DNA from 2 places in the Isoptericola sp. NPDC019482 genome. Region 1 is predicted to be linked to the other one. Evidence: predicted binding sites of a transcription regulator. Region 1 holds the regulator's gene; the other holds the start of a gene.
What was found. The regulator HrcA, encoded in region 1, represses chaperone genes, less so after heat shock. The targets are predictions, from matches to a motif close to TTNGCACTCGNNNNNNNCGAGTGCNAA.
Positions count from the first base shown of each region.

Region 2: a site for HrcA is predicted at 1,893-1,919, ahead of groL (chaperonin GroEL). Genes of this name have one in related genera too.

Region 1 covers NZ_JBEYBQ010000002.1:207,495-215,349, forward strand. The annotation lists gene dnaJ (molecular chaperone DnaJ) at 1-1,111, opposite strand, end outside; gene hrcA (heat-inducible transcriptional repressor HrcA) at 1,185-2,282, opposite strand; gene ABZ493_RS02930 (hypothetical protein) at 2,600-2,797, shown strand; gene ABZ493_RS02935 (AAA family ATPase) at 2,878-5,715, shown strand; gene ABZ493_RS02940 (hypothetical protein) at 5,816-6,007, shown strand; gene ABZ493_RS02945 (DUF3097 domain-containing protein) at 6,159-7,037, shown strand; gene ABZ493_RS02950 (DUF4282 domain-containing protein) at 7,056-7,631, opposite strand; gene ABZ493_RS02955 (DUF4870 domain-containing protein) at 7,752-7,855, shown strand, end outside.
Region 2 covers NZ_JBEYBQ010000016.1:39,316-47,170, forward strand. The annotation lists gene groL (chaperonin GroEL) at 78-1,703, opposite strand; gene ABZ493_RS12315 (cold-shock protein) at 2,118-2,321, opposite strand; gene ABZ493_RS12320 (LytR C-terminal domain-containing protein) at 2,464-3,150, opposite strand; gene ABZ493_RS12325 (DUF3263 domain-containing protein) at 3,269-3,634, opposite strand; gene ABZ493_RS12330 (uracil-DNA glycosylase) at 3,902-4,552, shown strand; gene ABZ493_RS12335 (SGNH/GDSL hydrolase family protein) at 4,641-5,534, shown strand; tRNA gene ABZ493_RS12340 (tRNA-Thr) at 5,642-5,717, opposite strand; gene ABZ493_RS12345 (thioredoxin domain-containing protein) at 5,767-6,564, opposite strand; gene ABZ493_RS12350 (serine/threonine-protein kinase) at 6,711-7,855, opposite strand, start outside.

The DNA of each region.
Region 1 (7,855 bases):
GCTTGTCCCGCAGCCGCGAGAACACGCCCGGGTGCGCGGCGGAGAGCCGCGGCTCGGGGCGCTCCTCGCCGCGCAGCGCGGCCAGCGAGCGCAGCAGCTCGGTCTGCTCGTCGTCCAGGGCGGTCGGCACCTGGACCTCGACGTGCACGTTGAGGTCGCCGCGGCCTCCGGCGTGCAGGTGCCCGACGCCCAGGCCCTTGAGCGTCACGACCTGGCCCGGCTGCGTGCCCGGCCGCAGGTCGATCTCCTGCTCGCCGTCCAGCGTCTCCAGGTCGAGCACAGTACCGAGCGCGGCCGCCGTCATCGGCACCTGGAGCGTGCAGTGCAGGTCGTCGCCGCGCCGCACGAACGTGTCGTGCGGCTTCTCGCGGATCTCCACGTAGAGGTCGCCGGCGGGGCCGCCGCCGGGGCCGACCTCGCCCTGCGAGGTGAGCTTGATGCGCGTGCCGGTGTCGACGCCCGCGGGCACGTTGACCGTGAGGGTGCGGCGCGAACGGACGCGCCCCTCGCCGGAGCAGTCGGCGCACGGCTCGGGGATGACCGTGCCGAAGCCCTGGCAGGCGGCGCAGGGCGCGGTCGTCATGACCTGGCCGAGGAACGAGCGGGCCACGCGCTGCACGTTGCCGCGCCCATGGCAGACGTCGCAGGTCTTGAGGTCGGTGCCGGGCCGGCAGCCGTTGCCGCCGCAGGTGCCGCACACGACCGCGGTGTCCACCTGGAGCTCGCGCTTGGCGCCGAACGCGGCCTCCGCCAGGTCGATGTCCATCCGCACCAGGGCGTCCTGGCCGCGGCGGGCGCGCGGCACGGGACCCGCCGGCTGGCCACCGCCGCCGAAGAACGTCTCGAAGATGTCCTGGAAGCCGAAGCCGTTGCCGAACCCGGCGCCCGCGCCGCCCGACGGCGAGCTGGGGTCCACGCCCATGTCGTACTGCTGGCGCTTGTCGGGGTTGGACAGCACCTCGTACGCGCGGGCGACGTCCTTGAAGCGTTCCTCGCCGGCCTCACCGGCGACGTCGGGGTGCAGCTCGCGCGCGAGCTTGCGGTACGACTTCTTGATCTGCTCGGCCGAGGCGTCGCGGGGGACGCCCAGGATCTCGTAGTAGTCGGTCACAGGTCTCTCTTCGGTGACGTGTCGGTGACGTGCACGGTCAGGTCGGCTGGTTCGGGGGGTGCCGCCGCGGCGGTCAGCTGGGCAGCACCCGGGACAGGTAGCGGGCGACGGCGCGGACGGAGGCGATCGTGCCCGGATAGTCCATCCGGGTGGGGCCGATGGACCCCAGGATCGCCACGGTGTCGCCGTCGCTGCCGTAACCGGAGGCGACGACGGAGGTCTCGGCGAGGCCGTCGAGGCGGTTCTCGTGCCCGATGCGGACACCCACCCCGCCGCCCACCCGGCCGCCGGGCTCGGAGGCCAGCTCCGTGAGCAGGCCGAGGAGCACGACCTGCTCCTCGAGCGCCTCGAGGACAGGGCTGAGCCCTTGCTCGAACCGCATCTCCGCCCGGGCGAGGTTGGCGGTGCCCGCGAGCACGATGCGGTCCTCGCGCTGCGCGCCGAGGGTGTCGACCACGAGGTCGGCGATGCCGCGGGCCAAAGGGGCCAGGGCGGCGTCCACCCCGGCCACGACGCGCGCGAACGCGTCGGGCAGCTCCGCGAGCCCCTTGCCGGCCGCGGCCGCGTTGAGGCGGGCGCGCAGCTCGCTCAACGTGCCCTCGTCGAGGGCGTCGGGGTCGGGGGCCGGCCCCGCCGGGGTGTCGACGGCCACGACCGCGGGCTCCGCGCCGGCCACGCCCACGTCGAGGAAGCGCTGCTCCACCCGACCCGTGTCGGTGATCACGACGACCAGCAGCCGCGCCCCGCCGACGGGGACGAGCTCGAGGTGGCGCAGCCCGGACAGCCGCAGGGACGGGTACTGGACCACGGCCACCTGGCCCGTGAGCTGGGCGATGAGCCGCCCGGCACGGCCGAGCACGTCGTCCAGGTCGATCGCCTCGGACAGGAACGTCTCGATCGCCCGGCGCTGCGGGCTGGTGAGCGGACGCACCTCGGCGAGCCGGTCGACGAAGAGCCGGTACCCCTTGTCCGTCGGGATCCGGCCCGCAGAGGTGTGCGGCTGGGCGATGTACCCGGCCTCCTCCAGCGCCGCCATGTCGTTGCGGATCGTGGCGGGCGAGACCCCGAGGCCGTGCCGCTCCGTGAGCACGCGCGACCCCACGGGCTCGCGCGTGTGGACGTAGTCCTCCACGATCGCGCGGAGCACGGCCAGGCGACGTTCCTCGCTCACGGTCCTCCTCGGGTCGGGTCCGGACGGATGGTGCCGAACCCTTAGCACTCTCATGTCCCGAGTGCCATCCTACGCGGGCTCGCCGACGGTCCGCGGGACCCGGCCCCGACACGCCGGGCCCGACAGCGGGAGCGCCCACCGTCCCGCCGGTCGCGCCGCCCGCCGTCCCGCGCTGAGGTACCCGCGTCGCCGTCTGAGGTACCCCACCCCGCGAAGATCCGGCACCTGACCGATCCGCCCGGCTACCTCAGGGACTGAGTCTGGAACCACGGCGGACGTCCGGACCGGACGAGGCCGAGGGGAGAAGGAGACCGGCGATGAACGAGTACCTGTACTACGACGAGTTCCGCGCCCGCCAGGCGGACCTGGAGGAGGCGGTCCGCCAGGAGGCGGAGGCCCGCTCCGCGGCGCGGGAGTCGCGCCGTGCACGCCGCCGCGCCACGACGCGCCGTCGCCGCGCGACCCGCCGCCCCTGGGAGCTGCCCGCGGGCCTGGTCCGGCCCTGGCCGCAGTGACCGCGCCCGACGCCGTGCCCGCCGCCGTGCCCGTCCTCACGGACGCGGCGGCGACCCGTCCGACCTGGCACGATGGCGGCGTGCCCATCGGAGCCTCTCCCTCGCCGCTCGTCGGCCGCGCCGCCGAGCTGTCCTCCCTGCGCGAGGCGTACGCCGACGCCCGCGCCGGCTCCGGCGGCGTGGTCGTCGTCGGCGGCGAGGCGGGCATCGGCAAGACGCGCCTCGTGACGGAGTTCCTCGCGGAGGTCGGCGACGAGGACGCCGCGCCGCTCGTCCTGCACGGGCAGTGCGCCGAGTCCGGCTCCGGGCCGCTCCCGTACGCCGCGCTCACGGGGGTCCTGTCCGACGTCGTCGACGCGCTCGGCCCGGAGGCGACCCTCGCCGCGGCCGGCCCCGCCGCCGACGCGCTCGGCCTCCTCGCACCGCGCCTCGTGGAGGTGCGGCGCGACGTCGACACCGGGCGCCTGCCCGAGGTGCTGGCCGACCTGACGACCACGCTCGCCGGCGACCGCCCCGTCGTCCTCGTGCTCGAGGACCTGCACTGGTCCGACGACGTGACGCGCACCGTGCTCGCGCGGCTGGCGCGCACCGCGCCGTCCACCACCCTGCTCGTGCTCGCCACGTACCGCAGCGACGACGTCGGACGCCGGCATCCCCTGCGCACCACCCTGGCCGAGCTGGAGCGGGCCCGGCTCGCGACCCGTGTCGACGTGCCGCGCCTCGACGCCGCCGAGGCGACGCGCCTGTTCTCGTCTCTCGTCTCGAGGCGTCCCGACGCCCCGGACCTCCCGGGCACGGTGCTCGGCGAGCTCGTCGAGCGCAGCGAGGGTGTGCCGTTCTACGCCGAGGAGCTGGCGGACTTCGCCGGCGATGCCCTGCCCGACTCGCTGCGCGAGCTGCTGCTCCTGCGCTACTCGTCCCTGAGCGACCCGGCCCAGCGCTTCTGCCGCACCGTCGCCGCCGCGGGCCAGCGGGCCCCGCACGAGCTCCTCGTCGCCATGCTCGGCGCGGGGGGCCTGGACGAGGCCGAGCCCGCCGCCCGGGAGGCGGTCGACGCGCACGTGCTCGTGGCGGACGCCGACGGCTACCACTTCCGTCACGCGCTCATCCAGGAGTCGGTCGACGCCGAGCTCCTGCCGGGCGAGTCGCGCCGGCTGCACGCGGCGTGCGCGAGCGCGCTGGAGGACGGCGAGCGCACGCTCGCGCGGGTCGCGGCCGCGGCCGACCACTGGTGGCGGGCACGCCTGCCCGACCGCGCGCTCGCCTCGGCGGTCGAGGTCGTCGCGGTGCCCGAGACCTACGGGCAGGCCTCCTCCGCCGTGGTCGCCGCCGCGGGCGAACGCGCCCTCGAGCTCTGGGAGCTGGTGCCCGACGCCGAAGGGGTCGCCGGGCTGCACCGCGCCGCCCTCCTGCGCCATGTGTCCGTCGCCCTCCAGGACTCCGCGCAGATCGATCGCGCGGCCGGGCTGGCCCGCGAGGCGGTGGCGGAGTGGCCCGCCGACGACCCTGCTGGGCGGGCGCAGGCGCTGTCGACCCTCGCCCACATCCTCGGCAAGGCCGGCGACCCGGGCTCGGACCAGATGCTCGACGAGGCGCTCGCGCTCCTGCCTGCGGACGACCACGCGGGCCGGGCCCCGCTGCTCCGGCTCAAGGCGCGCAACGCGATGATGGACCACCGGCACGGCGAGGCGATCGCAGCCGCGAGCGACGCCCTCGCCGCCGCGACGGCGGTCGGCGACCACCAGAACGCCTCGCTCGCTCTCAACCTCCGCGCGATGAGTCGCCTGGACCGCGGGGATCTCGACGCGCTGGACGAGCTCGAGCGGTCCCACGAGGTGGCGGGCGACGACTGGCGGGCCCAGTGCCACTACTACACGAACGCGTCCGACACCCGCCTCAAGCTCGGGCAGTTCGCCGAGGCGGAGCACCTCGCCGAGTCGGGCGCGCAGATCGCCCGCGCCCTCGGTGCCGGATGGGCCACCCGCGCGATGCTCGAGGGCAACGTGGCAGAGGCGTGGATCGGGTCCGGCCGGTGGTCCGACGCCGAGGCGTGGTACGCACGTTCCGTCCCGCTCGTCGACCCCAGCGACTACGCCGTGTACCTGGGCGAGCGATGGACGTGGCTCACGATGTGGCGCGGCGACGTCGACGCGGCCCAGGCCCGGGCACAGGTGCACCGCACGACCTGGGAGCGCTTCGGCCGCGTCGAGGAGCAGATCCGGGCGCGGGTCTCGGCGACGCTCGCCGAGCTCGCCCTCCTGCGCGACGACCTGGACGACGCGCTCGACCTCGTCCGGATCGCCGTCGACCCCGATGCCCTCGGCCCGTTCTACCGGCTCACGACGCTCGCCGTGGCCGCGCGCGTGCTCGACCGCGCCCGGAGGTCCGGCCGGCAGGTCGACGTCGCGCCGTACCGCGCGGCGCTGGCGACGTGCACCCTGTGGCCGACCTACCCGACGTGGGCGGCGCTGTTCGCCGCCGAGCTCGGTGACGGGTCGTGGGAGGCGGTCGTCGCGGCGGACGGCCCCGCGCACCTGCGGCCCTACGCCCTGTACCGCGACGGCGTGTCCCTGCTCGAGGCCGGCGACCGTGCGGCGGCGCGGGAGCGGCTGGACGCCGCCGTCGAGGCGGCGGACGCGATCGGCTGCGGCCTCGTGGCGGACCAGGCGCGCGCGCTGCTCGACGGCGCGGGCCTCGCCCGCGGCGCCACCCGCGCCCGGCAGCCCGACCGCGCCCTGACCGACCGCGAGCGCCAGGTGCTCGACCTCGTCGCCGACGGCCTGACGAACGGGCAGATCGCGGAGCGGCTGTACATCAGCCGCAAGACCGCGTCGGTGCACGTCTCCGCCATCCTGCGCAAGCTCGGCGTGTCCAGCCGGACGGAGGCGGCGGTCCTGGCGCGTGAGAACCCCGCCTGACGTCGCCCGACGCACCTGTACACATGCCCTGAGCAGTCGTGTACGCACCGCGGGACGCCGTCCTCTCTAGCCGTGTCACGACACCCCGCTGGAGGACATCATGGATCCGCACGTGTACGACCTGCTCTTCGAGCGCCGTCAGGAGGAGCTCGAGCGCGAGGTGGCGCTGCGCCGTCTGGCGCACGAGCTCCGCGCCTCGCGCCGCGCGCTCCGGGGCGCGGGCGCGGATCCGGAGACCGCACCGCGGCGCCGCCCCGCGGTGGCCCCGGTGCACCGACCGCGCCACGCGTGAGCGGGGCACGGGCCCGGCCTCGCCGAGCCCCTCCCCGCCCCGCCCCGCCCCGCACACCAGACACCTCCCGCGCGCCGTCCGGTCCGACCGGACGGCGCGCGGCGCGTGTCGGGAGCCGCTCCCCCGTGGCCGCGACCGTAGGCTCACCGCCGTGCACGACCGCTACGGCTCCGACGTCCTGTCCTCCGGCAACCGCGCCCCGGGGGCGCCGGACGGCTCCGCCCACCACCGCCGCCGACCGGTGTCCCGGCCACGTGCGGCTGATCACGGCCTCGTGGTCGAGGAGGTCACGACCGGCTGGGTGGGGGCCGTGGTCCGCGTGGAGAAGTCGGGCGGCGTCCACCTCGTGGTGCTGGAGGACCGGCGCGGCCGCACCCGGTCTTTCCCCCTGGGCCCGGGCTTCTGGGTGGACGGGCAGCCGGTGGAGCTGACGGCCCCGGTGACCACCCGCGCCCCCGCGCGCCCCACCCGGACGGCGTCCGGCTCGGTGGCGGTGCACGACCAGCGCGCGCGGGTGGCCCGTGGGTCGCGCATCTGGGTCGAGGGCAAGCACGACGCCGAGCTGGTCGAGAAGGTGTGGGGCGACGACCTGCGCGTCGAGGGGGTCGTGGTCGAGCTGCTCGACGGCGTGGACAACCTCGCGGACGCCCTCGACGAGTTCGCCCCGACGCCGGAGCGGCGAGTAGGCGTGCTGGTCGACCACCTGGTACCCGGCTCGAAGGAGCGCCGGCTCGCCGACGACGCCCTGCGGCGGGTGCCGCGCGGGACCATGCTGGTGCTCGGCCACCCGTACGTCGACGTGTGGCAGGCCGTGAAGGCGGAGCGGCTGGGGCTGGCCTCGTGGCCCACGATCGAGCGCGGCACGGAGTGGAAGCGCGGGATCCTGCGGGAGCTGGGCTGGCCGGCGTCGTCCACCGAGGACGTCGGCCGCGCGTGGCAGCGGATCCTCGCGACCGTGCGGGACTACCGCGACCTCGACCCGGCCCTGCTGGGCCGGGTCGAGGAGCTGATCGACTTCGTCACGGCATGACCCCGGCTCCCGCGGCGCTCAGCGGGTGCGGATGCCGTCCCGCTCCGCATACGCGTTGACCTTCTCCGACACCGAGATCACGGCGACGAAGAACTCCAGCGTGATGCGGGCGAGCGCCAGGTACACGAGGGCGATGATCCAGCCGAACACGAGGTAGAGGATCCCGCCCCAGATCGACTGGGAGAACGTGGCGACGAGGCCGGAGAGCCACACCAGCGCGACGAGCACCGTGACGATGATGTAGACGACCTTCACCACGCTGGGCGTGATGTACCGGCTGAAGGAGTAGTCGAACAGCGCGCCGAGGAAGCCGCTGCCCTCGCCGTGGGGCGTGAGCGGCCCGCCCGACCGGTCCGGCGGGTACTCGGAGCCCGGGTACAGGCCCGGGTCGGGCATCTGCCCCTCGTACGGCTGCTGCGGCTGCGCGTAGGGCTGGTCGCCGTAGGGCGGCTGCCCGCCGTGCGGGGGCGGGCCGGCGGGCGGCTGCTGCCCGTACGGCGGCTGCGGGGCGGGCTGCCCGGTCGGCGACTGGTATCCCGGCTGTCGCGGCGGCTCCTGCGGGTCGCCGGGCTGTTGCGGCGTGTTCTCGCTCATCGTTCCTCCTGAGTGGTCCGGGCGACGCACCCGGCGGGGTCGGCGCCTTCGCCCACTCTGGCCGCACCCGAACGCCTCCGCCACCGCACGTGACCACGGGAGATGCGCGAAGATGGCCCCATGAGCACCCCGCCGTACGGACCCCCGCCGCAGCAGCCGCCGGCGGGCCCGCCCCCCGGCCAGCCGCCCTACGGCGGCCCTCCGCCGGGCCAGCCGCCGTACGG
Region 2 (7,855 bases), on a different contig from region 1:
GGCGGCCGGCCACCCCTCGCGGGGTGACCGGCCGCCGTCGTGCGTCAGCGCGTGCGCGCCGGCTCAGGCTGACTGGATCAGAAGTCCATGCCGCCCATGCCACCGTCGCCACCCGGGGCGGCCGCGGCCGGCTCCGGCTTGTCGGCCACGACGGCCTCGGTGGTGAGGAACAGCGCGGCGATCGACGCGGCGTTCTGCAGCGCGGAGCGCGTGACCTTGACCGGGTCGTTGACGCCCGCGGCCAGCAGGTCCTCGTACGCGCCGGTCGCGGCGTTGAGGCCGTGACCCGGGGTGAGGTTGCGGACCTTCTCCGCCACGACGCCGCCCTCGAGGCCGGCGTTGACGGCGATCTGCTTGAGCGGGGCGTCGATCGCGGCGCGCACGATCTGCGCACCGGTCGCCTCGTCGCCCTCGAGCTCCAGCTTCGGGAACGCGGCGGCACCGGCCTGGATCAGCGCGACGCCACCACCGGCGACGATGCCCTCCTCGACCGCGGCCTTGGCGTTGCGGACGGCGTCCTCGATGCGGTGCTTGCGCTCCTTGAGCTCCACCTCGGTGGCCGCGCCGGCCTTGATGACGGCCACGCCGCCGGCCAGCTTGGCGAGGCGCTCCTGCAGCTTCTCGCGGTCGTAGTCCGAGTCCGACTTCTCGATCTCGGAACGGATCTGGTTGACGCGGCCCGAGATGAGCTCGGCGTCGCCCGCACCCTCGACGATCGTGGTCTCGTCCTTGGTCACGACGACCTTGCGCGCCTGGCCCAGCAGGTCCAGGGTCGCGTTCTCCAGCTTGAGGCCCACCGTCTCGGTGATGACCTGGCCGCCGGTGAGGATCGCGATGTCCTGCAGCATGGCCTTGCGGCGGTCGCCGAAGCCCGGGGCCTTGACGGCGACGGACTTGAAGGTGCCGCGGATCTTGTTCAGCACGAGGGTGGCCAGGGCCTCGCCCTCGACGTCCTCGGCGATGATGAGCAGCGAGCGACCGGCCTTCATGACCTGGTCGAGCACCGGCAGCATGTCCTTGACGTTCGAGATCTTCGACTCGACGATCAGGACGTACGGGTCCTCGAGGACGGCCTCCTGGCGCTCCGGGTCCGTCTCGAAGTAGCGGGCGAGGAAGCCCTTGTCGAAGCGCATGCCCTCGGTGAGCTCGAGCTCGAGGCCGAACGTGTTCGACTCCTCGACCGTGATCACGCCCTCCTTGCCCACCTTGTCGAGGGCCTCGGCGATGAGCTCGCCGATGGAGGCGTCGCCGGCCGAGATGGCGGCCGTGGCGGCGATCTGGTCCTTGGTCTCGATCTCGACCGCGGCGTTGAGCAGCTGCTCGGTGACGGCCTCGACGGCCTTCTCGATGCCGCGCTTGACGGCGATCGGGTTGGCGCCGGCGGCGACGACGCGCAGGCCCTCGCGCACGAGCGCCTGGGCGAGCACGGTGGCGGTGGTGGTGCCGTCACCCGCGACGTCGTCGGTCTTCTTGGCGACCTCCTTGACGAGCTCCGCGCCGATCTTCTCGTACGGGTCGTCGAGCTCGATCTCCTTGGCGATGGAGACACCGTCGTTGGTGATCGTGGGGGCGCCCCACTTCTTGTCCAGGACGACGTTGCGGCCCTTGGGGCCGAGCGTGACCTTCACGGTGTCGGCGAGCTGGTTGAGCCCGCGCTCCATGCTCCGACGAGCTTCCTCGTCGAACGCGATGATCTTGGCCATGGGGACTGATCCTCCGCTGGTGGCTGAGATGGCCGGCCGGCGCCCGCGACGGACGACCCACCCCGCGGCGTTCAGGTCACGCACGCGCGGAGGGTCTCACCGAACGACCCGAATGCTTCACCCGCGGCCCGGGAGCACGCCGCCCCGGAGGGCGGCTGTCACTCACAGGCCGAGAGTGCTAAGCCATTATTGGCACTCTCGGGTGGCGAGTGCAAGACGTTCGCCGAGGGCGTGCAGCGCGCACCGGCCGCGCGGGGACGACGAAGGCCGGCACCCCGGACGCGTCCCTGCGTCCTGCGGTGCCGGCCTTCGTGACGACCTGCTGGTCGAGTCGCTGGTCGAGTCGCTGGTCGAGCCGCTGGTCGACGGCTGTCGACGGCTGTCGACGGCTGTCGACCGCTGTCGACGGCGTGGTCAGAGCGGGCGGACCTGCTCGGCCTGCGGACCCTTCTGCCCCTGGCCGACCTCGAACTCGACGCCCTGCCCCTCGTCCAGGGTGCGGTACCCGTCGGTCTGGATGGCGCTGTAGTGGACGAACAGGTCCTGCCCGCCTGCGGTCGGGGTGATGAACCCGTACCCCTTCTCCGCGTTGAACCACTTGACGGTGCCCTGGGCCATGTACCTCTCCTCGTGCTTCTCGGCCGCGGGGCAGGCACCCCGCGGTGAACGGGAGCCTAGTAGCGCCGATCACGGCAAGGGAAGCACCGATGTCCGGAATGTCGGCATGCGAGATGCCGACATCCCGGACGGTGACGACGCCTCAGCCGACGGGCGACTTGAGGACCACCCAGACGGCCTGCTCGCTGGCCGAGACGTCGTCCGAAGGCTGCACGTCGGCCGGGTCGACGCCGAGCGCCTCGGCGACCGCGCTGGCGGTGTCCGCACGGTCCGCGCCGTACAGCACGGTGGTGTCGTCGTAGGCGCCGGCGATCTCGACCGGCGCGTCCGGAGCGTCACCCGCGGCGACGTCGGTGAATCCGGCATCGTTCGCCAGGACGCCCTGGGCCTCACCCGCCGAACCCGCCGGGGCGCCGTCGTTGTAGACGATGACCGGCGCCTCGAGGTTCGCCGCCGCCGGGTCGCCGGGCAGGTCGGTGGCCTCCTCCGACTCGCCGTCCGTGGGCTCCTCCGAGGCGTCGCCGCCCTCCTCGCCGTCGGCGGGAGCCTCCTCGCCGTCCGCCGGGGCCTCCTCCGAGGCGGACGCCTCCGGCTCGTCGGCGCCCGTGCCGGCGGACTGCTCGGCCGCGGGAGGCGTGGCCGGCTCGCCGTCGTCGGACAGGAAGGAGACGATGCCGACCGCGAGGCCGCCGCACACGACGACGATCAGCAGGAACGGCCACACCGAGCTCCACCCGCTGCGCGGCTCACGATGCACACCGACCGGCGTGCCCTCGGGCCCGCGGACGTCGAACTCGTCGGGCGGGTAGGAGTAATGGCTCTTGCTCACGGCGGACAGGGTAGCCGCTCTGGGTGGCCGCCCGTCCAGGCTGCTCTCAGCAAGCCCTTGGTGCGCCGGTCCGCCCAGGTCACGCGCGCGTCGTCTGCCCGGCTGTCGGCCCTGTCCGTCAGCCCTGGCCGTCGGAGAGGCGCCGCGCCGACCGGGCGCGCTGGCGCGTGGAGCGCATCCGCCGCAGCCGCTTGACGAGCATCGGGTCGTGGGCGAGCGCCGCGGGCGAGTCGATGAGGGCGTTCAGCACCTGGTAGTAGCGCGTCGCGGACAGCCCGAACAGCTCGCGCACCGCCTGCTCCTTCGCCCCGGCGTACTTCCACCACTGCCGCTCGAAGGCGAGGATCTCGCGGTCGCGGTCGGAGAGGTCGCCGTCCGCCGACGCCGCGGACGACGCCGCGGACGACGCCGTGGACGACTCGGTCGCCGTCGTGCCCGACGCCTCCGGGTCAGGCTGGACCTCCTGGACCAGGATCTCGCTCATGGCGTCCCAGTATGGCGCGTCCGCGCGCCCGCCCCGACGACGTCGCCCCGCGTGCCGCGATCCCGCGACTTGTCAGAGCCACAAGGCGCCATACCCCGACCTGCCTCTGACAACTCACGGCGCTCGCGACCTGTCAGAGCCACGTCGCCCCATACCCCCACGTGACTCTGACAACTCGCCGGGCGGGTGCGCTAGCGTCGCCGCGTGGACACCTCGACGACCGGCCCCGGCACGACGACGACCACCCGGCCGCCCCTCGACCAGGTCATGGCGCCGGACTGGGCGGCCGCGCTGGCCGACGTCGAGCCGCAGATCCACGCGATGGGCGACTTCCTGCGCGCGGAGGTCGCCGCCGGCCGCACGTATCTGCCCGAGGGGCCGAACATCTTCGCGGCGTTCTCCCGCCCGCTCGCCGACGTGCGCGTGCTCGTCGTCGGGCAGGACCCCTACCCCACCCCCGGGCACCCGATGGGCCTGTCGTTCTCCGTGCAGCCGCACGTGCGCCCCGTCCCGAAGTCGCTCGTGAACATCTACACCGAGCTCGCGGACGACGTCGGCGTCCCCACCCCGTCGAACGGCGACCTGCGCCCGTGGGCCGACCAGGGCGTCATGCTGCTCAACCGCGTGCTGACCGTGCGGCCCGGCACGCCGGCGTCGCACCGTGGCAAGGGCTGGGAGCAGGTCACCGAGGCGGCGATCAAGGCGCTCGTCGCCCGCGGCGGCCCGCTCGTCGCCATCCTGTGGGGGCGCGACGCAGCGTCGCTCAAGCCCTGGCTCGGCGACGTCCCGACCGTCGAGAGCGCGCACCCCAGCCCGCTGTCCGCGTACCGCGGGTTCTTCGGCTCGCGCCCGTTCTCGCGCGTCAACGCGCTGCTCGAGGCGCAGGGCGGCACGCCCGTGGACTGGCGCCTCGCCTGACGCCGCGGGACGGGAGGGACGGCGCCGCACGACGAACCGCGTCGTCGCCCCGAGCGCCCACCGCCGCGCGAGGAGCACAATGGCGGACGTGACCACGCAGGCCCCCACCCCGACCCCTGACGGCACGACCCCCGGCGACGCGCCCGCGTCCGCACCCCCGTGGGCGCGCTACGTCGCGATCGGCGACTCGTTCAGCGAGGGCCTGTGGGACCCGTACCCGTTCGACGACGGCACCCCGGCCCCGGCGGGCACGGAGTCGGACGCGAAGCAGCGCGGCTGGGCCGACCGGCTCGCGGGCGCGCTGTCGGAACGTCGCACTGCCGCCGGCGCGCCCGCCCTGGAGTACGCGAACCTCGCGATCCGCGGCCGGCTGCTGCGCCACATCCTCGACGAGCAGGTCGACGTCGCGCTGGCGATGCAGCCCGACCTGGTGTCGTTCGTCGGCGGCGGCAACGACATCCTCCGCCCGCAGGCCGACATCGACGTGCTCTCGGCCCGGTTGGAGCAGGGCGTGGCGAAGATCCGCGCGACGGGCGCCGAGGTGCTGCTCGGCACGGGCTTCAAGGCGGGCGCCGGACTGAGCTGGACCCGCGGCCGCGTGGGCCAGTTCAACGCGAACATCTGGACCATCGCGCGCAAGCACGGCGCGCACGTGCTGGACCTGTGGGGCCTCGACCCGCTGTTCGACCTGCGCATGTGGGCCGACGACCGCATCCACCTCACCCCGGAGGGCCACCGCCGCGTCGCGGACGCCGGACTGGTCGGCCTCGGCCTCGAGCCCGACGACGCCGACTACGCCGTCGCGCTCGACCCGCTGCCACCGGCGGCGTTCGTCGAGCGGGCGCGCGCCAACGCGCAGTGGGCGCGCACGCACGTCGTCCCCTGGGTGCAGCGCCGGATCAAGCACACGTCCAGCGGCGACGGCCGTGCGCCGAAGTGGGGCGAGCCCGCCGCCTGGCCTCCGGCGGAAGACGCCCGCTGACGACCGGGAACGACCAGGGGGCGGACCGTGGCCAGGCCATGGTCCGCCCCCTCGTCGTTCCGGGTGCACGTTCCGGGTGCACGTTCCGGGTGCACGTTCCGGGTGCGTGGAGCCGCCTGTCGGATTCGAACCGACGACCTTCCGTTTACAAGACGGGAGCTCTACCAGCTGAGCTAAGGCGGCGGGAGCGCGGCACAGCCTACCGGGACGGGCAGGCCGTGCCGCGCGCGGGTCAGCTGCCCGCGGCGGCCGTGACCGCGTCCTGCAGGCCGGCCGGGTCGTTCCAGTTCTGCACGACCTCGCCGTCGACCAGCACGTACGGCGTGCCGGTGAAGCCGTCCGTCTCCTGGATGGCCAGGGTGGCCGAGTGGACGTACTGCCCGAACGTCTCGCGCGCGGTGCCGTCCTCGATGGCGGAGGCCACCTCGGCGGGCGCGCCCGCCTCCTCGGCGTAGGTCGCGAGCTGCTCGTCGGACAGGCCCTCGGTGTTCTCCGCGGGCTGGTTGGTGAACAGCGCCGCGTGGAAGGCGGGGAACACCTCGGGCGCCTGGTCGGCGACGTAGGCCGCCGCGGCACCGGAGCGCGTCGAGTACTCGGTGCCCGCCGAGAGGCGGTCGAGGATCGAGATCGGGTGGTAGACGACGGTCGCGTCGCCGGCTCCGACCATCTCGTCGATGCCCGCCGCGTTGACCTGCTCGAACTGGCCGCACACGGGGCACATGTAGTCGAGGTAGACGTCGATGACGGGCGCGTCGTCGTTGGTCGTCCCGGCCGCGTTGTCGGCGCCGACGGGGATGCCGCCGTTCTCCTGCGCCGTCGAGGGCATCGTCACCTCGGACAGGGGGACGTCGTCGACGTTCTTCTTCGCGCCCTGCTGCAGGATCATCCAGACCACGACGCCGAGCGCGACGAGCGCGACGGCGAGCACGGACAGGGTGATGATCCGGTTGCGCCGGTCGCGCTGCTGCTCCTTCTCGCGCAGGGCGAGCGCCTCGGCGCGGGCGGCGTCGCGGCGCTGCGCCTTCGTCATGTTCGGGTTCTTCGTCGACATCGTGTCCTCGAGGATCTCGGGGGTCGGGCGGCGCGGCAGCGCCGGACGGGGCGAAGCCTACCCGCGGCGGCTGAGCGTTCGCCGGGAACGTCCTGCCGGACCGGCGGGCGCCGGATGCGCGTCGGTCAGGGGATCTCGGGCGGCCCGCTGAGCGGCCACCACTCGATCGTCGGGTCGGTGAGCACAGGGGCGACGAGGATCACCGTCGCCACCAGGCAGACGCCGACGACGACGGCCGCGCCGATGCGGCCCGGCGCGATCTTCCCGAGGATGATGCGGCCGCCCTCGCGCGCGGTGCCGCCGGCCGGGCCGAACCAGGTGGCGAGGAGCGCGACGACCATCACCCCCGCGAGGACCCCGTTGAACACGATGTCCTCGTTCATCCCGCCCTGGGAACGCGCCTCGAGGTCCCCGCGCGGCAGGATGATGAGGTGGCCGGCGCCGAACAACCACCAGCCGGCCAGCAGCGTCAGCAGCGCGGCGCACGCGCCGACCAGCACCGCAGGGATCGACCCGAGGATCCCCAGGAGCGCGTGCCAGGGGAACAGGAGCGTGCCGACGAACCCGTCGGAGCGGCGGACACCCTTGTGCTCGCGCCGCGAGTGCAGCCGGTCGCCCGACGTCGCCACGGACCGGCAGACGAGGACGAGCGCGACGAGGGCGCCGAAGCCGATGAGCGGGCGCGTGGCCGCGAGGGCGACGAGCACCAGCGCGACGGCGACGGCGGTCCCGGTGCGCCGCCGGTGCGTGGGGCGCTCGTACGGGCCCGGGGGCTCCGGCGGCAGCTCCTCGACGAGCTGGTCGTAGCCCTTGTACCGGACGTCGCCGATCGGGATGGCGCGGGTGCCGCCGTCCTGCGCCTGCAGCCGGTCGCGTTCCAGCGCGGTCATCGTCTGCGTGGGGTCGTCGGCGTCGGCCGGCGTGGCGGGGGCGGACGTGGTGGGCCGGTCCGGCGCGACCGGCGGCGGGGGCGGCGGCGCGACCGGCGACGCCCCCGGCGCGACCGGGACGGCGCCCGTCGGGGGGTAGGACGCCGGGGCCGCGGCGGCCGCGACGACCTGCGTGGGCAGGCCCACCCGTTGCGTCTCGGCGGACTGCACGATCCGCTGCGTGGCGTCGGGCCCGGCCCACGGGTCGGGGGCGCCTCCGAGGGCGTCGTCGAGGTCGCGACGCAGGGCGCGGGCCACCTCGGTCGGCCCCCAGCGCAGGGCCGGGTCCGCCTGGAGCGCCCCCGCGAGCGCCCGCGCGGTGCGGGCGGGCAGGCCGTGGA